DNA from 2 places in the Mesorhizobium sp. M5C.F.Cr.IN.023.01.1.1 genome. Region 2 is predicted to be linked to the other one. Evidence: riboswitches for the same ligand, from Rfam matches in the RefSeq annotation. Region 2 holds a riboswitch; the other holds the start of a gene.

Region 1 (8,024 bases), on a different contig from region 2:
CGAAATTGGGGAAGGAAACGATAGCGTGCTTGCCGATCCTGAGCAACTCGTCGAGCACCAGCTTCGGGTTGCGGGTCGCCTGCAAGGTCTGCGACAGGACGACGAAATCGAAACCCTTGTCAGGATAGAATTTGAGGTCCTTGTCGGCGTCGCCCTGGATGACGGACAGGCCGCGCGCCACGCATTCGTTGACGCCGCGCTGCGACAGTTCCATCCCGCGGCCGTCGACCTGCTTCGTCGCCTGCAGCAATTCGAGCAGCAGGCCATCGCCGGAACCGACGTCCAGCACCCGCGACTGCGGCGGGATGAGATCGGCGACGACTTCGAGGTCGACGCGCTGGGCGTGGTTGACACTCATGATGTCGCCTTTTGCCTGGCGCATGATCCTGATCCGAAAAGTCCGCAACTTTTCGGGGTCTTGCGCTGATGCCCGGCGCATGATGCCGGTCCGGAAAGCCTGCAATCTTCAGGGGTCATGCGCTGAGCCCCCTGGCGCGGGCCGCCGAGGCGATGAAGCCGTTGATGGCCGCGAACAGCTCCGGCTCGTCGAGCAGGAAGGCGTCGTGGCCGCGATCTGTCTCGATCTCGACGAAGGACACCGAGGCGCCGGCCGCGTTCAGCGCGTGAACGACCGAGCGGCTCTCCTCGGTCGGGAACAGCCAGTCGCTGGTGAAGGAGACCAGGCAGAAACGGGTCCTGGTGCCGGCAAAGGCGTCGGCCAGTCGACCGCCATGGTCGGCGGCGAGGTCGAAATAATCCATCGCCCGGGTCATGTAGAGATAGGAGTTGGCGTCGAAGCGGTCGACGAAGGTCATGCCCTGATGGCGCAGATAGCTCTCAATCTGGAAGTCGGCGTCGAAGCCGAAGGTGAGCGCTTCACGGTCCTGCAGGTTGCGGCCGAATTTCCGGTGCAGGGCCGCTTCCGACAGGTAGGTGATGTGAGCGGCCATACGCGCCACCGCCAGCCCCTTTTCCGGGCGCTTGCCCTGCTCGAAATATTTGCCGCCATTCCAGTCCGGATCGGCCATCACCGCTTGCCGGCCGACTTCATGGAAGGCGATGTTCTGCGAGGAATGGCGCGCGCCGGTGGCGATCGGCAGCGCCGAGAAAACGCGCTCCGGATAGCTCGACGCCCATTGCAGCACCTGCATGCCGCCCATCGAGCCGCCGAGCACTGAGAACAGTTTTTCGATGCCGAAATGGTCGACCAGCATCAACTGCGCCCGCACCATGTCGCGGATGGTGATGATCGGCAGGTCGAGCCCGTAGGGCTTCCCGGTGGCTGGATTGGTCGAGGCGGGGCCGGTCGAGCCGAGACAGCCGCCGATGACGTTTGAGCAGATTACGAAGAAGCGGCTGGTGTCGATGATCTTGCCGGGGCCGATCAGCACTTCCCACCAGCCCGGCTTGCCGGTCACCGGATTGGTGCTGGCGACATGCTGGTCGCCGGTCAGCGCATGGCAGACGAGGATGGCGTTGGAGCGGGCGTCGTTGAGCGTGCCGTAAGTCTTGTAGGCGATCTGGAACGGTGACAGCAGTGTGCCGGCGTCGAGCTTGAGCGGCTTGTCGGCACCGAAACGCAACACCGGGCTCGACGGCTCGTCGGCCTCGTTGTTGGTTCGTTTAGTGCGCAGCGCGACCATCGCATCCTCTTACATTAACCCATCGCGTTTTCCGAAAACCGATTCCGGTTTTCGGGTCGATGCGATATCCGGCCGGCTACGGATAGCAAAAAAACCGGCATTGCCCTCGCAAAGCCGGTTACAGAATGCAAACGGCCCTTTAGCGAGTTGTTTAACGTGGCTGCAAGCCGACCGGCCAAATCACCACGGGATTTCGCCTTTCTTCTAGGACCGGCGCGCCTCGGCGTCAACGGCCAGTCGCTCACCCATGATCGCCGCCTCTCGACATTCCAGGCCGCGGCTTGTATTTCCGCTGCGGCTTCCCGGGCGGAAGCGTTCTCGACGGATTTTTGCAATATGAACCAGGCATCGGATCAGGCACGTCCAACGCCCCGCGCGGGGATCATGGACATCGAAGCCTATGTGCCGGGCAAAAGCACGGCGCCGGCCGGCGTTGCCAAGGTCCACAAATTGTCGTCGAACGAGAACCCGCTCGGCCCCTCGCCGAAGGCGATAGAAGCCGCGCGTGACGTCGCCGCCAAACTCGACATATATCCCGACGGCACTGCCAGGCGCCTGCGGGAGGCAATCGCCGAGGTGCATGGCCTCAACCCGGCGAACATCGTCTGTTCGAATGGTTCCGACGAGATTCTGGGCCTGCTTGCGCAGACCTATCTCGCGCCCGGCGATGAAGCTGTCATCACCGAACACGCCTTCATGGTCTACAAGATCTACATCCAGTCGGCAGGTGCCGTCCCGGTGTCGATCAAGGAAACCAATGAGGGCGCCGACGTCGATGCGATCCTCGCTGCGGTGACGCCGCGGACCAGAATCATCTTCCTCGCCAATCCGAACAACCCGACCGGTACCTATCTGCCATTCCAAGAGGTGCGCCGCCTGCATGCCGGCCTGCCTGGGAACGTGCTTCTGGTGCTGGATGCAGCCTATGCCGAATATGTCCGCCGCAACGACTATGAAGCCGGCGTCGAACTGGTGGCTGGCGCAGAAAACGTGGTCATGACCCGCACCTTCTCCAAGCTCGGCCTCGGCGGCGCGCGGATCGGCTGGATGTACGCACCGATGCATATCATCGACGCGATCAACCGCGTGCGAGGTCCCTTCAACGTCAACGCGACGGCGATCGAGGCCGGCATTGCCGCGATCCGCGACCGCGCCCATGTCGAGCGCAGCGTGGCGCATAACGAGACCTGGCTGCGATGGGTGAGCGAGGAGTTGACCAACCTCGGACTGCGGGTGACGCCGAGCGTCGGCAATTTCGTGCTCATCCACTTTCCCGAGGACCAAAAGCATTCGGCGGCGGCTGCGGACGATTACCTCTCAGCGCGCGGCTACATATTGCGGCGCGTTTCCGGCTACGGCTTCCCGAATGCACTGCGCATGAGCATCGGCACCGAAGAGGCCAATCGCGGCGTTGTCGCCGCCCTCGCGACATTTCTGAAAAGCTGAACCCCGAAAAGCTGAAACAATGACATCACCGATGTTCGAAAAGATCGCGCTGGTCGGCATCGGCCTTATCGGCTCGTCGCTGGCCCGCGTCATCCGTCGCGAAGGCCTTGCCCGCCACATTGCCATCTCGACACGCAGCGAAACGACGCTGGCGCGGGCGAGGGAACTTGGCCTCGGCTCCTCCTACACGATGGACGCGAAAGAGGCGGTCCGCAATGCCGACTTGGTCATCGTTTCGGTGCCGGTCGGCTCTTCGGGCGAGGTCGCCGCCGAAATCGCACCGGCGCTGAAGCAGGGCGCCATCCTCACCGACGTCGGCTCGACCAAGGCGTCGGTCATTGCGCAGATGCAGCCGCATGTGCCTGCCGGCGTGCATTTCATTCCCGGCCATCCGTTGGCCGGCACTGAAAAATCGGGTCCGGACGCTGGCTTTGCCGAACTGTTCGAAAACCGCTGGTGCATCTTCACGCCGTTGCCCGGCACAGATCCGGCAGCATTGGAAAATCTCTCGGAATTCTGGCGCCGCTGCGGTTCCAACATCGATACAATGGACCCCCAGCATCATGACATGACATTGGCCATCGTCTCGCATCTGCCGCACATCATCGCCTACAACATCGTCGGCACCGCCGACGACCTGGAGTCGGTGACCAAGTCCGAGGTCATCAAATATTCGGCCTCCGGCTTTCGCGACTTCACTCGCCTTGCCGCGTCCGACCCGACGATGTGGCGGGATGTCTGCCTGCACAACAAGGATGCCATCCTCGAAATGCTGGCGCGGTTCTCGGAAGATCTGGCCTCGCTGCAGCGGGCGATCCGCTGGGGCGACGGCGAAAAGCTGTTCGACCTGTTCACCCGCACCCGCGCCGTCCGCCGCTCGATCATCGAGGCCGGCCAGGACATCGATGTGCCGGACTTTGGCCGGCAGGCGGTCGAGCACCCATCCAAGGCATAGAGCATCGGACCCAAAAGTGGGTACCGGTTTTGGGAAATCCGATGCTCAAACAAAAGGCAGAGCGGCAGTACGATTCGATTTGAAAGCCCGCCGCTGTCTCAGGCCGGCCAGTGGGCGGCCATCATCGCCAGTGTCTCGGCCCTGTCCGGCGCGCCCAGCCTGCCGCCGAACCGCAGGCATTTGAGCGCGGCGGCGGCGCTGGCAAACCGCAATGTCTGTTCGATCGGCATCGCCTCCGCCAGCCCGACGGCAAAGGCGCCGTGAAACACGTCGCCAGCGGCAAGCGTGTCCACTGCCTTGATCCTTGGCGCCGCGACATGGCGCACGGACGCGACCGAGCGGTCGAACCACCAGCTTCCCGCCGACCCGCCCGTCACCGCTACGAATGCATCGGTGCGTCCGGCCAACGCTTCACAGGCCCCTTGCGGGCCCTGCTCCTCGCCGCAGAGGATGAATGCCGCTGGCTCCGACGCGACGATGTGCGAGGCGAGCGGAAACAGGCGTTCCAGCACGTCCCGTGGCGCGGTGTCGGCGTCCAGTATGGCTGGACGGCCGATTGCGCGCGCCGCCGCCATGGCCAGAGCTGCTGCGCCCGGCCAGCGCACATCGACCAGGACGGCGTCGAATGGGGTGAGGTCCTGGGTGGGGAGGGCCTCGGGGTCGGCCTGGGCGAGCTTGTCATAAAAAGGAACGATGATGCGCTCGCCATGCGTATCGACCAAGATGGCCGACAGTGCCGAACGCGCGCCGGCGACGCGCCGGACAAAGCTGCAATCGACGCCTTCGGCCTCGATCCCGGCGACCAGCTGATCGCCGACGGGGTCGTCTCCCGCGCTCGCCCACAGCGATACGTCCACGCCGAGGCGGCGTGCGGCGCAGGCCGCGCTCGAAGCCATGCCCGAGGCGATCTGGACGCCGTCGGCCGCGATGAACTTGCCCTGACGTGTCGGAAGCGTGTCGACGCGTAGGATCGTATCGAGCGTCAGCGCGCCAACACTCAGGAGCTTCACCGGGCGGTTCATCTATCTTCCTGTTTGACCATGATCTTTTCCGAACTGGAGGTTCGCAATCTTGGTCTAATCGATCGGCTTGATCCTGCCCAGCGGGATAAAACCGAGCGAGGCCTTGCCCTTGACGACCTTGAGCGGCATCGACGGTTCGTTGCCTAGCAGCGCCAGCCCGGCAAAGCCTGTTTTGATCTGGCTCTTCTGCTCGGGAATGGCCTTGCCGAGGATTGCCGCCACCGCCTTCGGATCGCTAAGCTTGATCATCAAATCGGCGTCGATCAGCCCGTCGGCATCGACCGAAACCGGTCCGGAAACGGTGACGCGCGCGCTCCCCGACGACAGATCGAGCTTGCCGATATCGACCGCCTGGCCGCGCAGGCTCTCTGTTTGTGTCTTGATCAGCACCACGCCGTTCTTCAGCGTCACGTCGCCGCTGCCGTCGAGCGGTGGCAGCACGCGGCCATCGATTGCCCCTGGATCGATTTCTAGATCGGTGAAACTCCCGGCATAGTCGATGTCCTGGCCGTTCGGACGCAATTGTCCGGCCGCGGTCCCGGCACTGAACAGCTTGACCGGGTCTGTGCCATCCGCCGGATCGGTCTGGCCGGACAGGCCCTCTGCCTCCAGCGAAATGCTCCGGGGCAGCGGCCAGGACAATTTCAAGTTCGCTCGCAGATTATCCCAGTCGATCCATAGCGGGGTCATCCCCGGGACGGAGGTCCTGAGCGGTCCCCGCAGGTCGACGCCAGGCGACAGGATCTGGGTGATGTGCGTAGCCGCGTGGAGGCTGCCGAGCGAGGCGGCGACGTTCCTGGTGTCGTCCTGGTAAGCCAGACTGTCGCAGGAAACGGCGAAGCTCGAGGGATAGCCGCTGACCGTGAGATTGGCGCAGTCCGCCTCGATGCCATTGCGGTTGAGCTCGGCCACCGCTTTGCCGGCTTCGCTCTTGACCTTGTCTGCCAGGAAGAACCAGCCGGCGCTGTAGAGGCCGAACAGCACGACGATGAAAGCGCCGAGCCAGAGCAGCCGGCGGAGAAAATTCGGCGGGCGTTTGTCATTTGACGTCATGCTGCGGCTCTCGTTGGCGCGTGTTGCAGAGGGGACTGTCGTTTCCGGCAACATCAGGTAGACGGAGGAGGATCGAAAAAACACCGATTCCAGTGCGGTGCCGCAACAGGCTTGGCGATATGGGCGATTTTTGGGTTTTTGGCTACGGTTCGCTGATCTGGCGGCCGGGATTTGCGCATGTCGAGACGCGGCGCGCCCGCCTTCACGGCTACCGCCGGTCGCTGTGCGTCTACTCCTTCGTGCATCGCGGCACGCGCGAACGGCCCGGCCTGGTGCTCGGCCTCGACCGTGGCGGCTCCTGCATCGGGCTGGCTTTCCGCGTCCCCGGCGATCTGCGCAACGAAGTCATCACCTATCTGCGCGAGCGCGAGCTGGTCACCAATGTCTATCTCGAGCGCATGCTTAGCATTCGCCTCGACAGTGACGCTATGAACGGGGGCGAGATTGTCCCGGCTGTCGCCTATGTCGTCGACCGTACCCACGAGCAATATGCCGGTGCGCTCGATGCGGCCGATGCGGCGACCGTCGTTCGCGGCGCCGTCGGCCAGTCGGGAAAGAACGAGGACTACGTGCTCAGCACGCTGGAGCACCTCGAAGCGCTTGGGATCCGCGACCACTGGCTGGAAGAAGTGGCGAAACGGATCGGGTCGTGATCTTCTTTCGTTGTTTGACCATGATCTTTCCGAAAACCGGTTCCACTTTTTGCTTCCCTGACCTTCGGTTCGGGATCATGGTCCGGGCTACATCCTGAAAATCTGCTTCCCGAGATCGGCGCGATCCAGGCTGTTTGTCACGGCGAGCTCGAACTCCGCCAGCGGATGGATGCCGCCGACAGGGACATGGAAATCGGGTTGGCCGAAGATGTCGACAATCTCGCGCAACACCGGCCGGTCGGCTTCGACAGGCGGCGAAAAGAAGTAGCGGTAGATATTTGCCCTGATCTCGATGCCGCTCAGCAGCACGTCGAAATTGTGCAGTTCGAAACGCTCGCTGCTCATGCCGCCATTGATGACCATCTGCCCGCCCATCGCGAGGGTGCGGATCAATTCGCCACTGGCGGGTCCGCCGACATTATCGATGATCCCGTTCAACCCGGCGCCGCCGGTCATGTCCATGACCGCTTCCCTAATACCGACCTTCAAATCCGACAGATCGAGAATGGCGGTGGCACCAAACCCCTTCAGGTCCAGCCTGTCGTGAGAGCGTCGCACGAGCGCGATCACGTTGATGCCGCGCCGTTGGGCGAACTGCATCACCATCGTCGAAACCGATGAATAGCCGGCCGTGACGGCCAGCCACTGTCCAGGCTGCACACGGGAATCCGCCAGCAGGTCCCAGGCGGTGATGGGGTTCACCATCTGCCCGGCGCGTTCGACCGGATAGTTGGCGGGCAGCGGGATCAGCCATTCGGCCGGAACGGCCGCATATTCGGCCCAGCTGTTGTAGTAGCTGAATGCGACAAGCGTGCCCGGTTTCAAAGCGACGTTGGCGCCCACGGCCTCGACAATGCCGGCGCCATGGTTTCCGGCGATCTGCCGGGGCAAATGCGGCTTCTTCGGTTCGGGATAGAGGTTCTGGATGAACAGGAAGTCGCCAGGGTTGACCGAGGCGGAGATCATCCTGACCAGCACCTCGCCGTCGCCAATTCGCGGCATGGGCACGTCGTGCAGATAGAGCACGTCCCGCGGCGAGCCGATTGCGTCGAACACGATTGCTTTCATGTCGGCCATCCAATAACGGGCGATCTGGTCGTGCAATCTGGACGCGGCCAGATCGCAGGAACCGATGTTTGCATCGGCGTCGCGGAATCTAAGCTCGCTGGCAAAAATCGGAATTGGCAGATTTGACAATCTATGTGCTAAACTTGCCATAGCTGTTCAAAAGGAGGCATCTTGGACAATCGTT
Region 2 (8,024 bases):
CGGCAAGACCCGGATCATCAACGGCGCCCGCAGCGTCTATTCGCTGGCGATGGAGGCCGCGCGCACCGGCACCGGACTTGTCGCCCTGATCGAGCGCAAGGGCTTCGGTGAAGCGCTCGACCTCGATGCCGCCTACAAGAAGGGGCGGCTGTTGTCGCCAATCAACCATCCCGACCCGGCGCATCTCCATCTCACCGGCACAGGGCTGACGCATCTCGGCTCCGCGGCGACCCGCGATTCCATGCACAAGAAGCTCAGCACCGACGGCGAAGAGCAGCTCACCGATTCCATGAAGATGTTCCGCATGGGCCTGGAGGGTGGCAAGCCCGCCAAGGGCCAGACGGGCGTGCAGCCGGAATGGTTCTACAAGGGCAACGGCACCATGGCGGTGGCGCCCGGCGCGGCACTTTTATCGCCCGCTTTCGCCCAGGATGCAGGCGAGGAGCCGGAAGTCGCCGGCATCTATGTCATCGGCGACGACGGCGTCCCGTTCCGCGTCGGCTTCACACTGTCAAACGAGTTTTCCGACCACGTCACCGAGCGCGTGAACTATCTTTTCCTCGCGCATTCCAAGCTGCGCAACGCTTCGTTCGGGCCGGAGATCCTGATCGGCGACCTGCCCTCCGACGTCAGGGGTACCTCGCGCATCCTCCGCGACGACAAGCTGCTGTGGGAAAAGCCGTTCCTGTCGGGCGAGGCGAACATGTCGCACACCATCGCCAATCTCGAACATCACCACTTCAAATATTCGGCCTTCCGCCAGCCGGGCGACGTTCATGTGCACATGTTCGGCACGGCGACACTGTCCTTCGCCGACGGCATCAGGACCGAAGCCGGCGACGTGTTCGAGATCGAGGCCAAGGATTTTGGCCTGCCGCTGCGCAACCCGCTTGAAATCGAGCAGCCGGTGAGGGTGGCGGTGAAGGCATTGTAAGCTTGCGCCGAAATTTGGGAGTCGAGGAATGAACAGGATTCAGCTTGGCATAATGTTCGCAAGCCTGACTCTGTTCCTCGCCCAGACATCGTCTACGGGCTACGGCGCCGGCCAATGCAGCGCAAAGTCCTACCGCGAAGCCCGCTCGGCGATGACGGGCCGGCTTCTGGCAACTGGCTATTCGAAAGCACAAGTTGGCTTTCTGATGCGCAACGCGGATCGCATGACGTCCGCGCTTCGCAGCGACAAGCTGAACGGTAGTGGCCGAGCTTGCGGCATCCACTCCGCCAGAGCCCATGTCCTTGGCTGTCTCGACAAGCAGCTTTTCCCTTTGCGGTCTGGTTCGAGCGCCTCGCTCGACGACGAGAAGCAGACCCCAGGATTTTGGGGCAAGAAGCGCCTGAGAGTGCGTGAACTGCTCTTTATCGGCCAATTTCATGGCTGCCTGGGTGCCGCGAAAGAGTATCTGTTTCGCGGCTGACCCGGGCGAACATGAATCTCAATAAATATCGAAATCGAAATATTTGGCCTGGATCTTCTTGTAGGTGCCGTCTGCGACGATCGCATCGATCGCGGCGTTGAGCTTCTCGCGCAGCGCATTGTCTTCCTTGCGCACGGCGATACCGGCTTCGGTCTCGGTGCCCTTGACGTCGCCGACCATCTTGCAGCAGCCGTCGCTCGACTTCTTCATCCAGTCCATCAGCACGAATTTGTCTGAAAGGACGGCATCGAGACGGCCGTTCATCAGGTCGGCGACCGCCTCTTCCTGGGTCGGATAGAGCTTCGCCTCGGCGCCGGCCTTGCTATAGACATCCTGGGCATAGTCGGCCTGGGTGGTCGAAGCCTGGGCGCCGACTGTCTTGCCGGCGAGTGCGGCGGGTTCGGTCGAGGCAATATCGCTGTCCTTCAAGGCCACCAGCGAAAGCGGCGTGGTATAGTATTTGTTGGTGAAGGAGACCTGCTTCTTGCGCTCCTCGGTAATGCTCATGGACGCGATGATGGCGTCGAACTTTCTGGCCTGGAGCGCCGGGATCATGCCCTCCCAGTCCTGCGTGACAAGTTCGCATTCGACCTTCATCTGAGCGCAAAGCGCATTGGCGATGTCGATGTCGAAGCCGGTGAGCTTGCCATCCGCGGTGATGGTGTTGAACGGCGGATAGGCGCCTTCGGTGGCGATCTTCAACTTTTCCTGTGCTTGCGCCGACAAGGACCCGGCAGCCATCACCAGCATGGCAGCTGTTGCTGCCGATGCGATCCATCTTGAAATCTGCATTTCTTTGTTCCCTTGGTTTCAACCACCATGACGGTTGGGCACAGCCAAGCACGGCTCGCAAGGTCAGGCAAGCACAGTCTGATTGATCGGGGATCAGCGCGCGGCGCGGAAATGTTTGGACAGTTTCAGGCCCTGTGCCTGATAGTTCGAGCCGAGATCTGTGCCGTAGAGCGCCTGCGGCCGCTTCAGCATATGCTCGTAGACCAGCCGTCCGACGATCTGGCCGTGGTCGAGGATGAACGGCACTTCGTGGCTGCGCACTTCGAGCACAGCCCTGCTGCCGGTGCCGCCGGCCGCCGAATGGCCGAAGCCCGGATCAAAGAAACCGGCATAGTGGACACGGAATTCGCCAACCAGCGGATCGAAGGGCGTCATTTCGGCGGCATAGAGCGGCGGCACATGCACCGCCTCCTGGCTGACGAGGATATAGAATTCATCGGGATCGAGCACCAGTTCGCCGGCACCGCTCTTGTAGAGCGGCTCCCAGAAATCGACAATATCCTGCGCGGCGCGCTTGTCGACATCGACCAGGCCGGTGTGGTGCTTGCCGCGGTAGCCGACCAGCCCGTCCTTGTCGCCATCGAGGTCGATCGACAGTGCGATGCCGCCGCCGGAAATATTCGGCGGCTCGGTGGCGACGAGCGTTTCGGCACGATGCAATTCGTGCAGCTCGCTTTCCGACAAAAGCGCATTGCCGGTGCGGAACCTGATCTGCGACAGCCGCGAGCCGGCACGGACGACGATCGGAAAGGTGCGCGGGCTGACCTCCAGATAGAGCGGGCCGTTGTAGCCGGCAGCGATCTTGTCGAACTCGTGGCCGCGATCGGTCATCACTCGGGTGAAGATGTCGAGGCGTCCGGTCGAGCTCTTCGGGTTGGCCGAGGCCGAAACGTTTGCCGGAAGCGCCAGGCTCTCGAGCAGCGGCACGATATAGACGCAGCCCGTCTCCAGCACCGCGCCATCAGCGAGATTGAACTCGTGCAGCTTCAGGCGGTCGAGTTTTTCAGCAACCCTGTGGTTCGGGCCGGGCAGGAAGGAGGCGCGCACCCGCCAGGCCTTGTCGCCAAGCCTGAGGTCAAGGCTGGCCGGCTGGACCTGGTCGGCATCAAGCGCGCGCAGCGATTTCAGCGCGCCCGACTGGAACAGCGCGGAAATGTCCTGATCGGGAAGAATGCCTGTCTGCCGCAAAGTCTGGCTCCGCTCGAAGGCCGGGCGTGGTCTCGTTTTGTCGCAGGTTCCTGCCGCGGAACCCGCTGGTACAAACCTCTTAATCATGCCGGCAATTGACGCAAGCGCGGTGCGGGTCTAAAGGGTCGTTATCCCGTGGTGATTTGGCCGGTCGGCTTGCAGCCACGTTAAACAAGTCGCTAAAGGACCGTCGGGCCGAAAGGCCGTATGGACCGGTTGCGACTTTCGCGGCCGGTTTTTTTGTATGTGGGCCATTTTTGGTGTTTGGAACAAGGTGATGACGAGCAACAAGCGCAACTGGAAGCCTCAGACCGCACTCGTGCATGCGGGAACGCTGCGTTCCGGCTTCGGCGAAACCTCCGAGGCGATGTATCTCACGCAAGGCTATGTCTACGACACGGCGCAGGCGGCGGAGGCCCGCTTCAAGGGCGAGGAACCGGGCTTCATCTATTCGCGCTATGCCAATCCGACGGTCGACATGTTCGAGAAGCGCATGTGTGCGCTGGAAGGTGCCGAAGATGCCCGCGCCACAGCATCCGGCATGGCGGCTGTTACAGCGGCGTTGCTGTGCAGCGCCAAGGCCGGCGACCATATCGTGGCGGCGCGCGCGCTGTTCGGCTCCTGCCGCTGGGTGGTCGAGACGCTGGCGCCGAAATACGGCATCGAGGCGACGCTGGTCGACGGCACCGAAATCGCGAATTGGGAAAAGGCGGTCAGGCCCAACACGAAGCTGTTCTTCCTTGAAAGCCCGACCAATCCGACGCTGGAAGTCGTCGACATCGCAGCCGTCGCCTCCCTTGCGAATTCCATCGGCGCGCGGCTGATCGTCGACAACGTCTTTGCCACGCCCTTGCAGCAGAAGCCGTTGCAACTCGGCGCTCATATCGTCGTCTATTCGGCGACCAAGCACATCGACGGCCAGGGGCGCTGCCTCGGCGGCATCATCCTGTCAGACAAGAAGTGGATCGACGAGAACCTGCACGACTACTTCCGCCACACCGGTCCCAGCCTGTCGCCCTTCAACGCCTGGACGCTGCTGAAGGGCCTGGAGACGCTGCCGCTGCGCGTGCGCCAGCAGACGGAAAGTGCCGGCCGGATCGCTGACTTCCTCGCCGAGCGATCGGAGATTGTCCGCGTCATCTACCCCGGCCGCGCCGACCATCCGCAGGCGGCGGTCGTCAAGAAGCAGATGTCGGACGGCTCGACGCTGATCTGCCTCGACGTCAAGGGCGGCAAGCAGGCGGCCTTCGCCTTCCAGAACGCGCTCGATATTGTGCTGATCTCCAACAATCTCGGTGACGCCAAGAGCCTGATCACCCATCCGGCGACGACGACACACAAGAATCTGAGCGATGAGGCGCGCGCCGAACTCGGCATCGGGCCAGGCACGCTCAGGCTGTCCGTCGGCCTGGAGGACACCGACGACCTGCTCGAAGACATCGAGCAGGCACTGAAAGCCGCCAGATAGGTATACGCACTGGGCGGCGTCGCTCGAATATAAAAGCGGGCGCTGTCAGGCGCCCGACGGGGTCTCTTCCAATTCCGCAACGGCGCTGGTGTGGATGGTCATCGTGTTGCCGCGCCAGTCGACGGCACCGCTGAGCCAGCCACGCGCCCAGACAATCGGCAGGATGCAATCGCGCACCATCATCGCCGGGATCATGCGCAGCGACAGGTGCCAGCCCTTGGCCGAGGCGAGAGCGCATTCCGGGAGATAGGCGACTACCAGCACAGCGATGGCGGTTGCCGACAGGCTGAAGCCGGCGCCTGCTGCCGCAACCAACGCAAGCACCAGCGGCGGGGCCGCTCCGATCAGGATCTCGGGCGCGAAGAACAGTGGGAAGGTGACGCGGCGCAGGCGTGCCCAGCGGGCCTGGCGCGACCAGGTTTCGCCAAGCCTGCGCAAACCGAGCGGCTGCTCGAAGGGCGAGCCGACGAGATTGACGCGCAGTCCGAGCCCGTTGACCAGCTTGGTCGCGGCGGCATCCTCGGCAATCTCGGCTGCAAGCGCACGGATGCCGCCACTGGCGTCGAGCATGGGCTTGTTCCACAACATGCTCTTGCCTTGGGCAAAACCGAGGCCGAGCGCCTCGCCGGTATATTGCCAGCGCGCCTGCAGCGTGTTGAGGAAGGCGCATTCGACCTCCGCCCAGAACCCGTCCGGCCGCGAGCCGATCGGCGTCGAGCAGACAAGACCGGTGTCCGGCCGCCATGCCGCCATCAGACGCTGGACATAGTCCCTCGGCATCAGGACGTTGGAATCGGCAAGGATGACCCAGCGGTGGCGCGCGGCCTCCCAGCCCTTCACGCAATTGTTGAGTTTCGGATTGCCGCTGATGCGGTCGTCGCCGACGAGCAGCCGGGCCGGCACGGCCGGAAAGCGGGCAATCGCATCGGTGATCGGCCCGACCACCGGGTCGTCGGCATGGGCGACGCAGAAGATGAGCTCATAGCGCGGCCAGTCGAGCGAGAAGGCGCGCTCGAGCGTTTCCTCGGCAAACGGCTCGACGCCGCGCGACGGCACGACGATCGACACCGGCGGCGCCTTGCCGGCTGCCGGCGCGATTCTGCCAGGCCGTTTCAGCTTCAACGAAGCGAGCAGGATGCTGGCGAGATTGACTAGAAGCAGAGCTGTGGAAAGCAAGGCGGCTGTGACTGTCAATTCCATCGATATCTGGTCACTCCAGAAAAAACCGGACGCATGGAGCCGTTTCAACAGTTCGACAGAATGCTGAGTCGCCGGCCCTGCACACCATCATTGTCATGTGTCACTTAAATGACATTGTTCTTCGGCACCTGCGCGCAAAGGAGTCGGGCAATGACGGGAAGCCTCCCCGTTGACCAAACTGCGGAGAGCGTCGAATGTTCCGTCTGCATATTGTGGAGTAGTCTATGTACAGCGCCGTTACGCGCAACATCGAAGTACAGGTCAGGCCGTTCTATCTGGAAGATCGCTCCGACCCGTCGGAGAACCGCTATGTCTGGGGCTACCAGGTGACCATCGACAACCAGTCGGATGAATTCGTACAACTCCTGTCACGCTATTGGCACATCACCGACGGCACCGGCCGGGTCGAGGAAGTGCGCGGCGCCGGCGTTGTCGGCGACCAGCCCGAACTCAACCCCGGCGACAGTTATCAGTATACGTCTGGCTGCCCGCTCTCGACGCCGTCCGGCATCATGGTCGGCCACTATACGATGCGCAACAAGCGAGGCGAGACGTTCGACGTCGCCATCCCCGCCTTTTCGCTCGACCTGCCGGGCACGCGGCGCACCGTCAACTGACCAGCTAGACCTGATCCATCCCGATAGAATCGGGATGGGCTCTAACCCTTAGACCAGGACCTTTTCCGAACCGAAGGTCAGCGAAGCAAAAAACGCTTCCACTTTTCGATGCGCGGACCTTCGGTCGGGATCATGGTCTACTGCGCCGCAGCAAACTCCGCCGGATCGAAGTCATATTGCTTCGAGCAGAATTCGCAGGCGACATGAATGCCGCCATCCTCGGTGCTGTCCCTGATCTCGTCGGCTGAGAAACCTTCGAGTATGCCGCGGATCTTCTCCTTGGAGCATGAGCACTCGTCGGCTACCGGTACGCCGCCGAAGACGCGGACGCCGTGCTCGTGGAACAGCCGGTAAAGCAACCGCTCGGCGCCGATCGTCGGGTCGATCAGTTCCGTCGGCTCGATGGTGCCAAGCAATGCCAGCAGTTCCTGCCAGGAATTGTCGGCCGGATCATGGATCTCATCGCGCGGATCGCCGTCGCCGCCCGGAAGGTCGGGCACGCGCATGCGTTCCGCCGATTGCGGCAGGAATTGCGCAAGGATACCACCGGCGCGCCATTGCTCGCGGGCACCGCCGACACCGGGCGTCAACAGCTTGGCCACCGAGAGTCTGAGGTCGGTCGGGATCTGTTCCGACTGGCGAAAATAGGTGCGCGCGGCCTCCGCCAGTGTCTCGCCGTCGAGCTGGACGATGCCCTGATAGCGCTGCGTGTGGGCGCCCTGGTCGATGGTCAGCGCCAGGACACCGCTGCCGAGCAGCGTCTGCTGCGAGGTCTCGCCGGCAGATGTCAGTGCCTCCAGCCGGTCGGCGTCGAAACGAGCATAAGCGCGCAGCGCCTGTGGCGTGGAAAAATCCGCGACCAGCATGTCGACCGGCCCGTCGGTGCGGGTCTGCAGGATGAACTTACCCTCGAACTTGAGCGAGGTGCCAAGCAGGACCGTCAGCACACAGGCCTCCGCCAGAAGACGGGCGACCGGTTCGGGATAGTCGTGACGGCCGAGGATCGCATCGAGCATCGGCCCGAGCTGAACGGTGCGGCCGCGCACGTCGAGCGGGCCGACCTCGAAGGGCACGACATGATCGTCGCCGGCGTAGCCGAATTCGCCGAGTTTGGGTTGATGTTCAGCCAACTGATGAGTTTCCAACATGACAAAGCTCCGGGGCGCGGCCATGCCGCCCTCCGGGGCGCATGCGTCGAAACGCGCTCGATTTGCGTGATGCGGCTGAGATAGGCATCACGTACTCCCGGATCAAGGCGGTCCGGATCAAGCGCCCAGACACCAGGCCAAAACCGCCTTCTGGGCGTGGAGCCGGTTCTCGGCCTCGTCGAACACCACCGAATGT

Evidence for each region. A riboswitch is a leader RNA that binds a small molecule or an ion and turns the genes downstream of it on or off. The one in region 2 is predicted to bind S-adenosylmethionine.
Region 1: linked by a shared signal. The riboswitch ahead of EOA78_RS16285 (homoserine O-acetyltransferase) and the one ahead of EOA78_RS18800 (O-succinylhomoserine sulfhydrylase) in region 2 are both predicted to bind S-adenosylmethionine.

Annotation. Positions count from the first base shown of each region.
Region 1 covers NZ_RZSU01000036.1:22-8,045, forward strand. Annotated here, with positions in the region: partial or broken gene EOA78_RS16280 (methionine biosynthesis protein MetW) at 1-358, opposite strand, end outside; gene EOA78_RS16285 (homoserine O-acetyltransferase) at 474-1,643, opposite strand; SAM riboswitch at 1,763-1,840, opposite strand; gene hisC (histidinol-phosphate transaminase) at 1,980-3,089, shown strand; gene EOA78_RS16295 (prephenate/arogenate dehydrogenase family protein) at 3,109-4,044, shown strand; gene EOA78_RS16300 (sugar kinase) at 4,143-5,066, opposite strand; gene EOA78_RS16305 (DUF2125 domain-containing protein) at 5,121-6,119, opposite strand; gene EOA78_RS16310 (gamma-glutamylcyclotransferase) at 6,239-6,772, shown strand; gene EOA78_RS16315 (zinc-binding dehydrogenase) at 6,860-7,840, opposite strand; gene EOA78_RS16320 (helix-turn-helix domain-containing protein) at 8,012-8,024, shown strand, end outside.
Region 2 covers NZ_RZSU01000045.1:18,138-26,161, forward strand. Annotated here, with positions in the region: gene araD1 (AraD1 family protein) at 1-934, shown strand, start outside; gene EOA78_RS18785 (hypothetical protein) at 1,086-1,415, shown strand; gene EOA78_RS18790 (ABC transporter substrate-binding protein) at 1,434-2,207, opposite strand; gene EOA78_RS18795 (2'-deoxycytidine 5'-triphosphate deaminase) at 2,301-3,395, opposite strand; SAM riboswitch at 3,521-3,598, shown strand; gene EOA78_RS18800 (O-succinylhomoserine sulfhydrylase) at 3,673-4,863, shown strand; gene EOA78_RS18805 (ceramide glucosyltransferase) at 4,909-6,063, opposite strand; gene apaG (Co2+/Mg2+ efflux protein ApaG) at 6,288-6,680, shown strand; gene EOA78_RS18815 (Hsp33 family molecular chaperone) at 6,818-7,852, opposite strand; gene argF (ornithine carbamoyltransferase) at 7,946-8,024, opposite strand, start outside.